Thalassospira sp. TSL5-1: one gene and its partner. The protein of the gene in region 2 interacts with the protein of the main gene of each other region in a pairwise test. Links are inferred from orthologs where the notes say so. Each region holds a gene or a part of one and is shown on either strand. Other genes may lie near its edges.

Region 1 (5,448 bases), 1.1 Mb from region 2 along the record:
TCTTCGTAATCGCCATCAATGATCGGACCGCTTCCACTGCGATGTTGTCCACCAGATGAAGACGGGCCGCCAGACCCAAACGGATTACCACCTGGTTGACGCCTGCCCTGACGTGCATTTGCGCCAAATGACATGCGCATTTTACCCGATTTCATCAATTTCAGAATAACACCGGCGCCAATGGCACGGCGCAGGGGCGGAATAAGCAGCAGAAAACCAATTGTATCGGTGACAAAGCCTGGCGTTAACAGCAGTATCCCGGCAATCAGAATGCAGACACCATCAAAAAGTGGACCTATCGGCATTTCGCCACGGTCCAACTCCTGTTGGGCGCGGGCCAGGGTTTGCAGGCCCTGAACCCGCATCAGGGATGTGCCAAGAATGGCGGTTAAGATGACAATTGCAATGGTCGGCCATAAACCGATCAACTCGCCGGCCTGAATAAAAACAGCGATTTCAATAATCGGTACGACGACAAAAATGCCAAAAAGAATAAAGCCCATAATTGCTCCGTCTGGCGCTGGCTATTTGTAAACAAACAGAATTGTCTTTAACGCAACATTTTGTATCAAATGCTGTCAAGCTATTGCGATACCGACATAACTGGACAAAAATGCGGCATCGCGCCAGCAATCTGATCTTGTTTTAACACGTTTATCGATGTTCTGGTGAAGTTGATCACATTTTTCCTGGTTGGATAGTTGCCCTTGCATTCAGATAAGGCCATACCATTTCACCTACACAGGCTGTATGATGGCGGTTGCCGTCCGTCGACACCCCAAAAGCATGAGTCCGGAATTGCAATATTTTGATATTATTCTATTTGCCCTGATTGCTGTCTTTTTGATTTTGCGCCTGCGCAGTGTGCTGGGCCGCAAAACCGGCAATGAGAAGCAGGGTCCAACCGATATTTACGGGCGTCGCACCCGGGATGATGCAAACGGCGTGTCGCCGCGTGATAATTCTGGCGCACAAGGCAGCGACAATGTTTACCGTTTGCCTGATTCGCATAAGGGTAATGCGGCTGATAATTCGGTATCCAATCCGGCCTTAACACAAATCCAGCTTGCGGATGGTTCCTTTAGCCAGCAGGAATTCCTCAATGGCGCGCGCATGGCTTTTGAAATGATTGTCGAAAGCTTTGCCAAAGGGGATAAGGATACGCTCAATTCCCTGCTTTCGCCCGAGGTTTACAAGAATTTTTCCAGCGCGATTGATGCCCGCGCCACCAGTAACGAGCATGAAGAAACAACCCTGGTCGGCATTAAATCAGCCGTTATTGATGATGCGAATATCGAAGGGCGAACCGCTTATATCACGGTGAAATTCGTCTCCGAAGAAGTCTCGATTGTGCGCAATCAGGCCGGGGATATTATTTCCGGTGATCCAAACGAGGTTATCGAGGCGGAAGATCTTTGGACCTTTGCACGCAATCTGGAAAGTTCCGATCCGAACTGGCTGCTTGTTGCGACCGAAACTCCTGATAACGAAGGCTGATCGCGGGTTTCAAATTTTCAGGGTTTGATCTTGATTGAAAGGTGGGTCTGTTATGTGCAGATCCGCCTTTTTTGTGCGTAATCGGCCGGGTTTTGCTGAAATTTATTGCATCTGGTTTTGGTTTTTTAACCGTTTCTGGCGACACTGTGCCGGTATGGTTTTTTGGTTCCGGTCTGTTAGATGGCGGCTTTTTTGACCCACAAATCTTCTTCCCTGCTGAGTGGCATTTTTGTCGGCTTTATCGTCCTTCTGGCGGCGGGCGGTGCAGCTTGGTTTTTTTGGCCGCAAATTTCCCAATATATTACCCCGTCTGAAAAGCCGGATCACTTAACCCTGTCCCCTGCCCGTTTTACCGACCTGGATGGCTGGCAAAGCGATAACATGCAGCCTGCCCTGGTTGCGTTCCAACGCTCCTGTGAGCGCATGTTAAGGCGTGCTGATGACAAGAATATCGGCCCTGACCCGCGTATGGGCACGGTGGCAGACTGGCGTCCGACTTGCGAAACCGCCCTGGAAATTGATGCCGGTACCATTCGCAGCGAAGACCTTAGAACCTATTTTCAAACCTATTTTACGCCGTATCGTGCCGGGAATAATAACGACCCTGTCGGGCTTTTTACCGGCTATTACGAACCGGAACTTCAGGGTAGTCTGACCCGGCATGATGCCTATCAAACCCCGCTTTATCTCAAGCCCGACGACATGATCGATATTGATCTGGGGGATTTTCGCGAGGAGTTGAAAGGGCAAAAGGCAGTTGGCCGGTTAACGGGGAAGAAGGTGGTTCCCTATTTTAACCGAAGCGAGATCGAGGCGGGTGCCCTGGCAGACCGCGATCTGGAACTTGTCTGGGTTGATGATGCGGTGGACGCGTTTTTCCTGCAAATTCAGGGTTCCGGTCGGGTGGTGTTGGATGATGGCAGTATTTTAAAGGTGGGGTATGCAGCTACCAACGGCCAGGCCTATTTTGCCATTGGGCGCGAGCTGATCAAACGTGGGGCACTGACACCCAAAACCGTATCGCTTCAAACCATTCGTCAATGGCTGCATGACAATCCTGATCAGGCCGATGACGTGATGAATATGAACGCATCCTATGTTTTTTTCCGGCAATTACCCGGCGATCCCGATGCCGGGCCGATCGGGGCACAGGGGGTGCCGCTTGAAACTGAACGGTCGCTGGCGGTTGACCGGCGTTTTCATGCCATGGGTGTGCCGATCTGGCTTGAAACCCGTGATGCAATGAATGCGGATCGTAATTTTCACCAACTGATGATTGCCCAGGATACCGGTGGGGCCATTCGCGGGCCGGTGCGGGGTGATATCTTTTTTGGTCCGGGTGAAAAGGCGGCTTTGCATGCGGGGCATATGAACCGGCAGGGTCAAACGTATCTTTTGTTACCGCGTGGTATTTCGATTGATGACCCGGCGGTAAACCGGCAGGATAACAGTTGACGTAAAATTCTATCAGGTGCTTTTCCCGTTACCAGGTACGGACCTTTAGACATGATCCGTCATATTGTTTTGGTGCAGGTGCCCTATCATGCCGATCTGGCCGAAAGGGATAATGTTTTTGCATTACTTAAAGAAATTGCCCTGAAAACGCCCGGGATGGTGGCGTTTTCAGGGGGGCGAAATTTGGAAAAAGACGGCTTGCATCAAGGGTTCACCCATGCCTTTACCATCGATTTTATCGATATTGCCGCTAAAAATGACTACCTTTCCAGTCTTGATCAGAACAATACCGGCAATCGCTTGGTCAAATTGGCCGAAGGCGGGCTTGGCGGTATTTTGGTGATGAATATGGAAGTTGACCCGGCGGGCCCTGCTGAATCAGCTGAACCCACCGGAGCAGAACGGCCCCGAAAATTGCAGGCAAGCTGGGGTTAAAGCGTTTTGTCTTTAAATTGTCGTTGCTCAAAAAAAACCGGACAGGAAATCGATCCTGTCCGGTTTTTGTATCTCGATATTTGATCTATCCGTACCGCTTACTGTGCAGCAACCGTGTCGCTGTTGGTGGTGGCTGCAGTTTCGCCTTTGCAAACGCGTGATTTACGCTGGCGCTGGCTTTCCGATTTTAACTGACCACAGGCTGCCAGAATATCCCGGCCACGGGGCCAGCGGATTGGTGCTTCATAGCCATATTCATTGAGCGTATTGGCAAATTTCTTGATGCCCGATGTTGGCGTGCATTCATAATCCGATCCCGGCCATTTATTGAACGGAATCAGGTTGAATTTGCAGTGAACACCCTTCACCAGTTTTGCCAGTGCCCGCGCATGTTCGGGCTGGTCATTGACACCTTTCAGCATCACATATTCCATCGTGATGGGGCGCGAATTGGACATGCCGGGATAATGGCGGCAGGCATCCATCAGTTCTTTCAGCGGGTATTTCTTGTTGATCGGCATGATTTCATTGCGCAGATCATCTTCCGGCGCATGCAGCGAAATTGCCAGACCAACACCCAGATCCTCGCCCGCCCGGACAATTTCGGGGACCACGCCAGAGGTTGACAGGGTAATCCGGCGGCGCGAAATCGAAATGCCTTCGCCATCCATGGCAATGCGCAGGGCATCGCGGACATTTTCATAGTTAAACAGCGGCTCGCCCATGCCCATCATGACGATGTTGGACAGGCGGCGCACACCATTGGCCGGGGTCGGCCATTCGCCATAGCTGTCGCGCGCCACCATGAACTGGCTGATGATTTCGCCCGGTGTCAGGTTGCGCACCAGAAGCTGGGTGCCGGTATGGCAGAACTTGCAGGTCAGCGTGCAGCCCACCTGGGAGGACACACATACCGCACCGCGTTCTTCATGGCGATCCGGGATGTAAACGGCTTCGGCTTCATTACCATCACCAAAACGCATCAGCCATTTATGGGTGCCATCCTCGCTCAATTGGTCAGCCGTCAGGACGGGGCGACCGATGACATAATCCTGGCTTAAGCGTTCGCGCAGTTTGACCGAAATATTGGTCATGCCATCAATGCTGGTGACACCGCGGTTATACATCCAGTTCCAAAGCTGTTTGACGCGAAACTTGCTTTCACCCATCCCGGAAAGAACTTCTGTCAGTTCCTCGCGGGTCATGCCAATCAGGTCCTTGCGGCCATCGGCGGTTAATCCGCCTTTGGCACGGGCAACAAAATCGGCCAGACCGGGCTTTGACGCATCAGAATTCTGATGCGACGGGGCCATATCGCTATTGGCGGTGTGTAAGACATCGCTGTCGGTCATTCCGGTCTCTCTCTTGTCTTGCAAGGGGTGCTGTGGTGCTTTGGCCTGGTTTTGCGGGTCGCCAAGGAGGCCACACATAACATATTTGCGTGCTGCCTCATATGGGCATGGCCGTTGCCAATGCAAATGCCATCGCAAATTCGGCGGAAAATTTAATGTTATGAACGGATCAAAGACACGCAATTCACATGATCAATGCCAATTCCAAAAAACAGTCGCCCCGCATATAGCGGAGCGACGATCATTTATAAACGATAAATTTCACATTGCAGCCATCAGGCTCAAACAGGGCCAGCCCGTTTCGGGCCTTTGCCATCATTAATGACCTGGCAGGTCGCAAGCCATATCCGGTTTTAATCCACGGACTTTGCGTTACAAGCCTTTGAAATGGCGTTATAGGCATCGGTGAAACCGGAAAGAGAATAAGTATCGGTTGTTTTGGTATCACGCGATGAATAGCCCACCACGGTCATTTTCATGCCGGCTTTCATGGCCTTGACCAGTTTGCGGTCTTCTTCGCTGTTAACAGCCCAGGCTGAATCATCATAGGTAAACAGTTTAAAACGATTCGAATCGACGCGCACATCGACTTCGCTGTTTTTCTTATAGGTATAGCCGGTGATGAAACTGACTTCGTTAAACAGTTTCAGGGCGGGGCGATGCGTGACCATCACATAAATCTTGCCACGCTTGGTATAGTCGCCTTTGG
Region 2 (8,183 bases):
AGGCGTTCTTCAACATTTTCCTGATGACCAGAATCAAGGTTCAGATCTGCTTGGGCTGCCGAAATGGCGCGCATGGCTTCTTCAAGTTCGATGGCGGCACGGTCCAGCGCCTCGATAATCGGTTCAAACCGGCCATCGGCCTTTTCCAGTTCACGTTCCAAATGCCGCTGGGCCGAACGAATGGCACTTTCCGCCCCCTTGCCGCGTGACAGGTCGTTTTCGGCATCGCCCAGGGCGGCCACCAGCTTTTCGCCGTGCATCAGGAACTGGCGTTCTTCGGCCAGTTGCTCTTCCTCGCCTTCGACAGGGGCGAGCTTGTCAAGCTCGTCTACCGCGTGGCGCAGCCATTCCTCTTCCTCGCGGGCCTTGGTGATGCGGGATTGGGCAGCCGATAATTCCTTTTGGGTTTCACGCCAGTTGCGCCAGTGATCGCGCACCTTCAGGGCGGCCTGGGTCAGGTTGCCATGAGCATCGAGTGTTCCGCGATGCGTGGTCGGGTCCAGCAGGCCGTGCTGGTCAAATTGGCCCTGAATTTCAACACAGTAATTGCCGACATCGCGCAATATGCCAATGGAAACCGACTGGTCATTGATATAGGCGCGCGACCGGCCATCGGCGGTGACAACGCGACGCACGACCAGTTCATCGTCTTCAATATCGATATCCTGTTCGTGCAACAGGCCAAAAACCGGGTGACCGGCCGGAAGTTGGAAGGTGGCGGTTACGCTGGCCTTGTCATTGCCGTGGCGGACCAGGCCGCTATCGGCGCGCGCGCCTAATGCCAGACCCAAAGAATCAAGCAAAATCGACTTCCCGGCACCCGTTTCCCCGGTCAGGACACTTAGTCCCTCGTGAAAATCCAGGTCCAGTTTATCGATCAGGACAACATTACGAATGCTAAGGCGTCGAAGCATGTTGGCATACTGGCGTTGTTACAGATAGACGCGGAACAGGACGAGAACATAGCGTCGATTGCAGAGTGCCGAAACATTGTCTTGCTTGCAAGCCCTGCGCACAAAATATGTCCGCAGGGCGTTAAAATTCGGCGATTTTCGCCAGAATTGGCAGGCTTTTGATCAGAACAGGTCAGAGATGGCGGTGGTTGTCGAATCCCACCAGCTTTCGTCATCACTATCCTGCTTTTTGTTCAGGAGGAGATTGTAAGAATCGTTGTACCACTCGCTGCCCGGGAAGTTATAGCCGAGAACCGATGCGGTTTTCTTGGCTTCCCCGGTCAGACCCAGTGCCAGATAACATTCGGTCAGGCGCGACAGGGCTTCTGGAACGTGTGTGGTGGTCTGGTAATCGGTGACGACTTTTTTAAACCGGTTGATGGCGGCCAAATAGTCGCCCCGGTCCTGATAATAGCGGCCAACGCTCATTTCCTTGCCCGCCATGTGATCGACCGTCAGGTCTTTTTTCAGCTTGGCATCGCGGGCATATTTGCTGTCGGGAAAACGGCGGATGACGTCATCAAGGCTTTGCATGGCCTTTTCGGTCATCTGCTGGTCCCGGCGCACATCGGAAATCTGTTCGTAATAGGACAGCGCCTTGAGATAATAGGCATAGGCGACATCGGCATTGGCAGGGTGCAATGAAATGAAACGATCCAGCGCGCTGATCGCATCATCATATTTGTTGTCCTGATAATAGGAATAGGCTGCCATTAGCGTCGCCTTGGTCGCCCATAACGAATAGGGGTGCTGGCGTTCCACTTCATCAAAGGCTTTGGCAGCTTTTTGATATTCTTTCTGATCCAGCAGGTCCTGGGCAGTGTTGTAAAGCTCTGCAACCGGTCTTTCGACATATTCCGGTTCTTTGGTGCTGGAACACGCAGCCAGCATAAGCGCCAGGCCGCAAACGGCAATCAGATGTTTCGCGTGAGCCGAACGAGGCAAGGTTGGAATCCTTAATTCTGTCTGCGGTCGTACTGAAACCCATCGGATTTCGCTGGTGTGGCCGGGACTATATCACGCCAATACCGCCTGTGGGCAAGTGGTTGAATCAATGAAAATGGCTTTTTCGACGCTTTTGTGCAAAACAGCGCACAAATCCGGGCTTTGCTGCCTGAAATTTGCGGCAATTTATGGCGTTTCGCGCGCTGACGCATAGCGGGGTACAGGCACGGGCAGGAAAAACCGGTATTATAAACAGTCCGCTATGAACCAAAGGAGCGGGCTTTGTGTTGGGTCGCATCACGCTTGAGGCCCGGAAATCGAAGATGCTGCCCTATAATTGGTGACAGTTAATAGCCAGGCGATTCGCATGATTGCGTTATTGTGTGATGTTCAGGGGCGGACATAAAAAAAGCAGGCGCTCCCTTATGGGAAGGCGCCTGCCAATTTGCCTGCATCATGGTTTTCAGGCAGAAGCACGTACCGGTTCGCTGGCATTGAGTGCTGTGGCGCGCATTGGTACCAGGCGCCAGGCGCTTTCATCGGCGAACAGGGCCTTGAGCAGCATGTTATTGACCATATGGCCCGATTTGTAAGCCGTCACCTTGCCCTGCAATTGATGGCCTGCAGCATAGAGGTCGCCCAGCGCATCAAGAATTTTGTGACGGACAAACTCGTTTTCGTAACGAAGGCCTTCTTCGTTCATGACCGAATCACCTGACAGGACCACAGCATTTTCCAGCGACCCGCCAAGGGCAAGGCCCGCATTGCGCATGGCTTCGACTTCGTGCAGGAAGCCAAAGGTACGGGCCCGGGCGATGGAATTGACAAACACGCCATCATCAAAGGTAACGCTCAGGCGTTGGTTGGCGATGGCCTTGCTGGCAAAGTCGATTTCAAAATCGATATGGAAGCCTTCGGCAGGTTCCACCTTCGCCCGGCAACCATTATGTTCAACCTCAACGGTTTTCAAAACTTCGACCACCATGCGCGGGGCGTTTTGTTCTTCGATGCCGACACAATCAATCAGGAAGGTAAAGGGGGCTGAACTGCCATCCATTACCGGAACTTCGTCGGCATCAATATCGATCAGGATATTGTCGATACGCTGACCGGCAAGGGCGGCCATCAAATGTTCGATCGTGCCGATCTTGATGCCTGCCTCAAGGTCGCCAAGGCAGGTGCACAGGCGGGTGTCGATGACTTCATCATACAGGGCGGCAAAGGTCGGTTTGCCCGGCAGGTCTACACGGCGGAAAACAACACCGTGATTAACCGGGGCAGGATGCAGCGTGATCTGGATTTTCTGCCCGGAATGCAGGCCAACACCGGCACATCCGATTGAACTTTTAAGACTGCGCTGCCGGACAACAGACGAAGCTGCGGCGCGCTGGTCATTCAAAGCAGTGCTGATATCGGCAATGTTATTCACGGGGAACCCCCAGACAAATCAGGTTGTATTACGATTGATTTTCATCGGGCGGTATGTCGGCCCGTTTTCCAGGATCACAAACTACCGGGTCGACCGCAATGCGGCAAATCACTCTTTGTTACCGTTTGTAACGTTGGGATTTCACATTAAAATCAATCATTTGTTAAGATTTTTTGCAATGCGGGAGGTGTGATTTTCGACGGGAATGTCACTGACGAAATCACGTAATAATACGGATGCCCATTAAAAAAGGGGAAGGCCGAAACCTTCCCCTTTTCGCGCGGAGGCTCGTCGTCAGTTAGCCTGGCGACGAAGGAAAGCCGGAATCTCCAGAAGGTCGTCAGACGCCGAAGACGTTTTGACCCGGGAAGCTGGATCGGCTTTCAATTGCGGACGGGCATCATCCCCCAGGGACAGCTCTGTCTGGCGGGGGGCAGGTGCCTGGGCCTGCGGGGCCGCAGCCTGCTGGCGCGGGGCGGCATCCTGTTCTGTCTGGTGGTTGTTTTTGCCAAACAGGTTACGGATACCGCCAAAACGCGGGCGGCTGTTGTGGCCGCTATCGGCGGCGTCGTAAACATCGGGTTCACCACGGGCCGGGGCATTGTCGGTCGGGCGGGCAGCACGCGGCGGAATAAACGGCATATCGCCGTTATCATCTGCAACATGCTGGCGCGGTGCGCTTTGCTGCGGCTGTTGGGCACGCGGCGCCTGGCGCAGGGCCGGGTTCGGTTTCAGCACGGTCTGACCCAGTTCGATCGAACCGGTCTGGGCCGGTTCGCCTGCCGGGTTGGACAGGCCGGGCTGCTGTGCATTGCCGGTGGCGGCAAAACGTTCAGACGGCATGTCTTCAACCGATGACCCGCCGGCATAGTCGTCCTGGCCGCTAAAGGCGGCAGCGGCCGGTGCATGCTCGGCGGCTGCAGGCTGCTGCTGCGGGGCCGGAGCATGGGTGCCAAAACCGGGGGCCGGTTTGGCGGCGGCCGGTTTATCGGAACGCGCATTGGTCAACGGGATGGTGGTCGGCTTCGGGCGGCGGACTTCTTCGGCATCAATGCCGGTTGCCACCACGGAAACGCGCAGGCCACCCTCGATGGTCGGATCAAACGTCGAACCAAAGATGATGTTGGCTTCGGGATCGACTTCTTCACGAATACGATTTGCCGCTTCGTCAACTTCATACAGCGCCATATCCATGCCGCCGGTGATGTTGATCAGAACAGCGCGTGCACCCTTCATCGAGGCATCTTCAAGCAGCGGGTTGGCAATGGCGGCTTCGGCGGCTTCCAGCGCACGTTTCTCGCCCGATGCCTCGCCGGTGCCCATCATGGCCTTGCCCATTTCGCTCATGACGGTGCGAATGTCGGCAAAGTCAAGGTTCACAAGGCCCGGAACCATCATCAGGTCGGTAATGGAGCGCACACCATTGCGCAGCACATCATCGGCCATCTGGAAGGCATCTGCAAAGGTGGTTTTTTCGTTCGCCACCCGGAACAGATTTTGGTTCGGGATAATGATCAGCGTATCAACATATTGCTGAAGCTGTTCAATGCCCTGTTCGGCGGTGCGCATGCGGCGCGTGCCTTCAAAATGGAACGGCTTGGTAACGACACCCACGGTTAGAATGCCGGCTTCCTTGGCGGCACGGGCAATCACCGGTGCGGCACCTGTGCCGGTCCCACCGCCCATACCGGCGGTGATGAAAACCATGTGGCTGCCTTCAAGCTGCGCCTGGATTTCTTCAATCGATTCTTCGGCAGCAGCACTGCCGGCATCAGGCCGTGCGCCGGCACCCAGACCCTGCGTGATCTGGCGACCAAGCTGCAGTTTGCGGCTGGACTTGCTTTGGTTCAGGGCCTGTGAATCGGTATTGGCTACGACAAAATCGCAGCCTTCAAGTTCGGATGCGATCATGTTGTTGACCGCGTTGCCACCGGCGCCACCGACACCGATAACGGTAATTTTTGGTTTTAGGTTTTCTTCCGCTTCAGGAACGGAAAAATTAATTGTTGGCATGTTTGCTCTTCCTTCTCCGCGCTTAGGAGTCTGAATCCAAAATCAGCCTTCCCTTTGCCGAAATTAGACCCGTGCTGATCTTTTACAGGTGAAAGAGTTAGTGCGGTGTTAATGACATCGTTAACCGGCGAAAATTTTCCGTTTTTTTTCGCTGTTTTCGGTGCCCCGCACTCTAACACGGGAAAGTTGGCAGCTTTTAAGGGTTTTTGATATTTTCCGGTTCCGGAACATTAAGGTGAAGGACTAATTTTGCGCGTGTTTTATCGTTTGCTCGCAACCAAAATGGCGCATGGTTCTTAACGAAATCTGACTCTTGGCCGGTTTTTTGTAAATTTTGTTATAGAATCGGGCGATTGATAATTTTGTCGGGATTGGCACTTTAAGTTAAGACGGGCATACAGGGTTAAACCGGGCTTCTTAAAAACGGCCAATCCCGAGGGATCAGAAATTTTCCTTCAGCCACGCGCCCAAACGGCCCCAGCGCCCGCCAGACTGGCGAATATGGGTCATAGCCTCGCTTAGCGGGTCGTTTTGTTGTTCAACCGCGCGCAAAAGCAACCCGGCACAGGCCGAAAAGGCCGGGCCGGACGTGGCCTGCGCCATGCCGGTTACGCCATGTGGTGATGCAACGGTGGCCGGGCGTTCAAACATTTGGCCTGCCAGATCGGCGATGGCGTTTAGCTGGCTGGCCCCACCGGTTAACATGATGGATCGTCCCCCAATTTGTGACAGGCCGTTTTCTTCCAGCTGGTCGCGGATCAGTTCAAACGTTTCTTCCAGGCGCGGTTTGATGATGTTGATCAGCATCGAGCGCGGCACATGATTGACGTTGGCGTCGTCCTCGTCGCCAATCACCGGCACGGCCAGAATTTCCTGATCGTCAGACGGCGAGGTCAGCGCGCTGCCATGCAGGGTTTTTAACCGTTCGGCATGGGAAAGCGACGTATTAAGGCCATAGGCAATGTCGCGGGTGACATGCGCGCCACCCACTGGGAAACTGGCGGTATAAATAACCTGCCCGCCGTGGAATACGGCCACACTGGTGGTGCCCGCCCCCATATCAATCACGGTGGCGCCAAGGTCGCGCTGGTCCTGTGTCAGGGCTGAAAGGCCCGATGCCAGCGGGGTGACAACCGTTTCCTCGATTTCAAGATGGCAGCGTGCCAGCAGGGTTTCGAGGTTGCGCAGGGCGGCAATTTGCGTGCGGACAAAATGCAGATCAAGCCCGACAACCGTGCCATACATACCGCGCGGGTCGCCCAGGCCAACGGATTGGTCCACGCGAAAGCCCAGCGGCACGGTGTGAATCAGCTCGTCACCGGCCTGACGCAGCAGTGCGTCTTTCTGGTCGTTTAGTTTGCGAATTTCCAGATTGCCAATCGGGCGCGAGCCCAAAGGCAGTTCGATGGTATGTGTTTCGGATTCGAGACGCCCGCCCGAGAGATTGACGATAACAGTCTCGATTGTCTGGCCTGCCATTTTTTCGGCAGCATTGACCGCCGCAAGCACGACTTCCTGTGCTGCGTCCAGATTTGCGATCGATCCGCTTTGCAGACCCTTTGACATGTTATGGCCGATACCGATGATTTTCGGCTGGCCGGACTTGTCGGGTCGCGCAATAAAACAGCAGACCTTGGATGTCCCGATATCCAGGGCTGCAATCAGCCCTGATCTCGTTTTGCTGCGTGCCAATTGTTTGCTCTGAGTTTGCTTCTTGATGTGGGGATATGCGTTACCCGCATCATCATACACCCCTTATCCCGCTTTTCGGTCAAAAGCAGTTGCAAATTGGTTAAGGCAGGGGCGTGTCTTTTGCATTTTATTGCCTGATCAGCGTTTTATTGTCATCAGGCATCATCAAAAAGGCCGTTTGGGTTATACCGACCCTTTCTTTTCCTTGGGCGGGTTACGGCGCAGTTCGGCGGCTCCTGGTGTCAGGCGCACAAAGGTGCGGTCGGCCAGGCGCAGGTCCACGACAAGCACATCGCTTTCCAGCAGCTTATGGGCCTTGTCCAACTGGTCCAGGCGAACCCAGGCCTTGTCCATGTCGTGTTCGGGCAGGCGGATGAACATGCCGTTGGAAAGCTGCACATTCCAGCGACGATGACCAATACGTTGCGCGCCCGTCACCATTTTAAACAGGCGCGGCACGGTTTTCAGGGTTTTGATCATGTCGGCGGCATGTTCGGGGGCATCATCGCCGACCAGGACGGGCAGGTTCAGATAATCGCCCAGTTCGTAGTCCTGCAATTGCACGCCATCGGCGTCGATCAGCACATGATTATCGCCATTTTGCCACAGGGCCAAGGGTTGGCGTTCCTCGACATGAATAATGATGGTATCGGGCAGGCGGCGTTCAACGCTGGCTTTGCGTACCCAGGAAAGCTGTTCGATGCGTTCGCGCGCGGCATCGGCATCAAAGGTAATAATCGGCGAGCCCGGTTTTTGCCCGATGGCGGCCAAAAGGGCGTTGGGGTCGGTGCGGTGGCGCCCGGCAACATCAATGGTATTGATGACCATGCCAAACCGTGCGGAGGCATCAATGGCCTGGTTACGTGCGATTTCAAGCCATTGTTCGGTTTTGCCGCTGTGCCACAGGGCAATAGGCCCGCCGACAATGAGGGCAGTGGCGCTGACCCAGCGGCAAATACGTGCGGTTTTGCGCAAAACTGCCGACCAGCCATATTCTCGTTGAACCTTCTCGCGGCGCTCGCGCGCCTGTTCGGCTATCGTTCGCATGTGGCGTCCTCAACCATCCATGCAACAATGTCGGCAAAGCTCATGCCGTCATGCCGGGCGGCATCAGGCACCAGCGATGTTGGCGTCAGGCCCGGCTGGGTATT

The links. Proteins that work in one complex are often made in the same cells at the same time.
Region 1: the proteins of ftsZ (region 2) and rlmN interact in binary tests that used the Escherichia coli proteins (3 or more experiments, as listed by UniProt). The link is inferred for Thalassospira sp. TSL5-1 from one-to-one orthologs.

What each region holds. Positions count from the first base shown.
Region 1 is NZ_KV880638.1:162,110-167,557, reverse strand. The notes cover bases 2,613-5,448. They hold rlmN (dual-specificity RNA methyltransferase RlmN), read right to left. Parts: upstream 4,740-5,448; coding sequence 3,486-4,739; downstream 2,613-3,485. Other genes in these bases: LF95_RS10275 (invasion associated locus B family protein), read right to left, coding at 5,093-5,448; LF95_RS10285 (Dabb family protein), read left to right, coding at 3,004-3,387; LF95_RS10290 (murein transglycosylase A), read left to right, coding at 2,613-2,952. In the rest of the region: LF95_RS10300 (FxsA family protein), read right to left, coding at 1-503; LF95_RS10295 (Tim44/TimA family putative adaptor protein), read left to right, coding at 787-1,497; more of LF95_RS10290, read left to right, coding at 1,690-2,612.
Region 2 is NZ_KV880638.1:1,256,697-1,264,879, forward strand. Bases 2,982-5,938 are described here. They hold ftsZ (cell division protein FtsZ), read right to left. Parts: upstream 5,341-5,938; coding sequence 3,622-5,340; downstream 2,982-3,621. Other genes in these bases: lpxC (UDP-3-O-acyl-N-acetylglucosamine deacetylase), read right to left, coding at 2,982-3,327; ftsA (cell division protein FtsA), read right to left, coding at 5,782-5,938. Also shown: DNA repair protein RecN, read right to left, coding at 1-914; LF95_RS15325 (outer membrane protein assembly factor BamD), read right to left, coding at 1,077-1,898; more of lpxC, read right to left, coding at 2,362-2,981; more of ftsA, read right to left, coding at 5,939-7,032; LF95_RS15345 (cell division protein FtsQ/DivIB), read right to left, coding at 7,216-8,079; LF95_RS15350 (D-alanine--D-alanine ligase), read right to left, coding at 8,067-8,183. UniProt on the Escherichia coli protein: Essential cell division protein that forms a contractile ring structure (Z ring) at the future cell division site. The regulation of the ring assembly controls the timing and the location of cell division.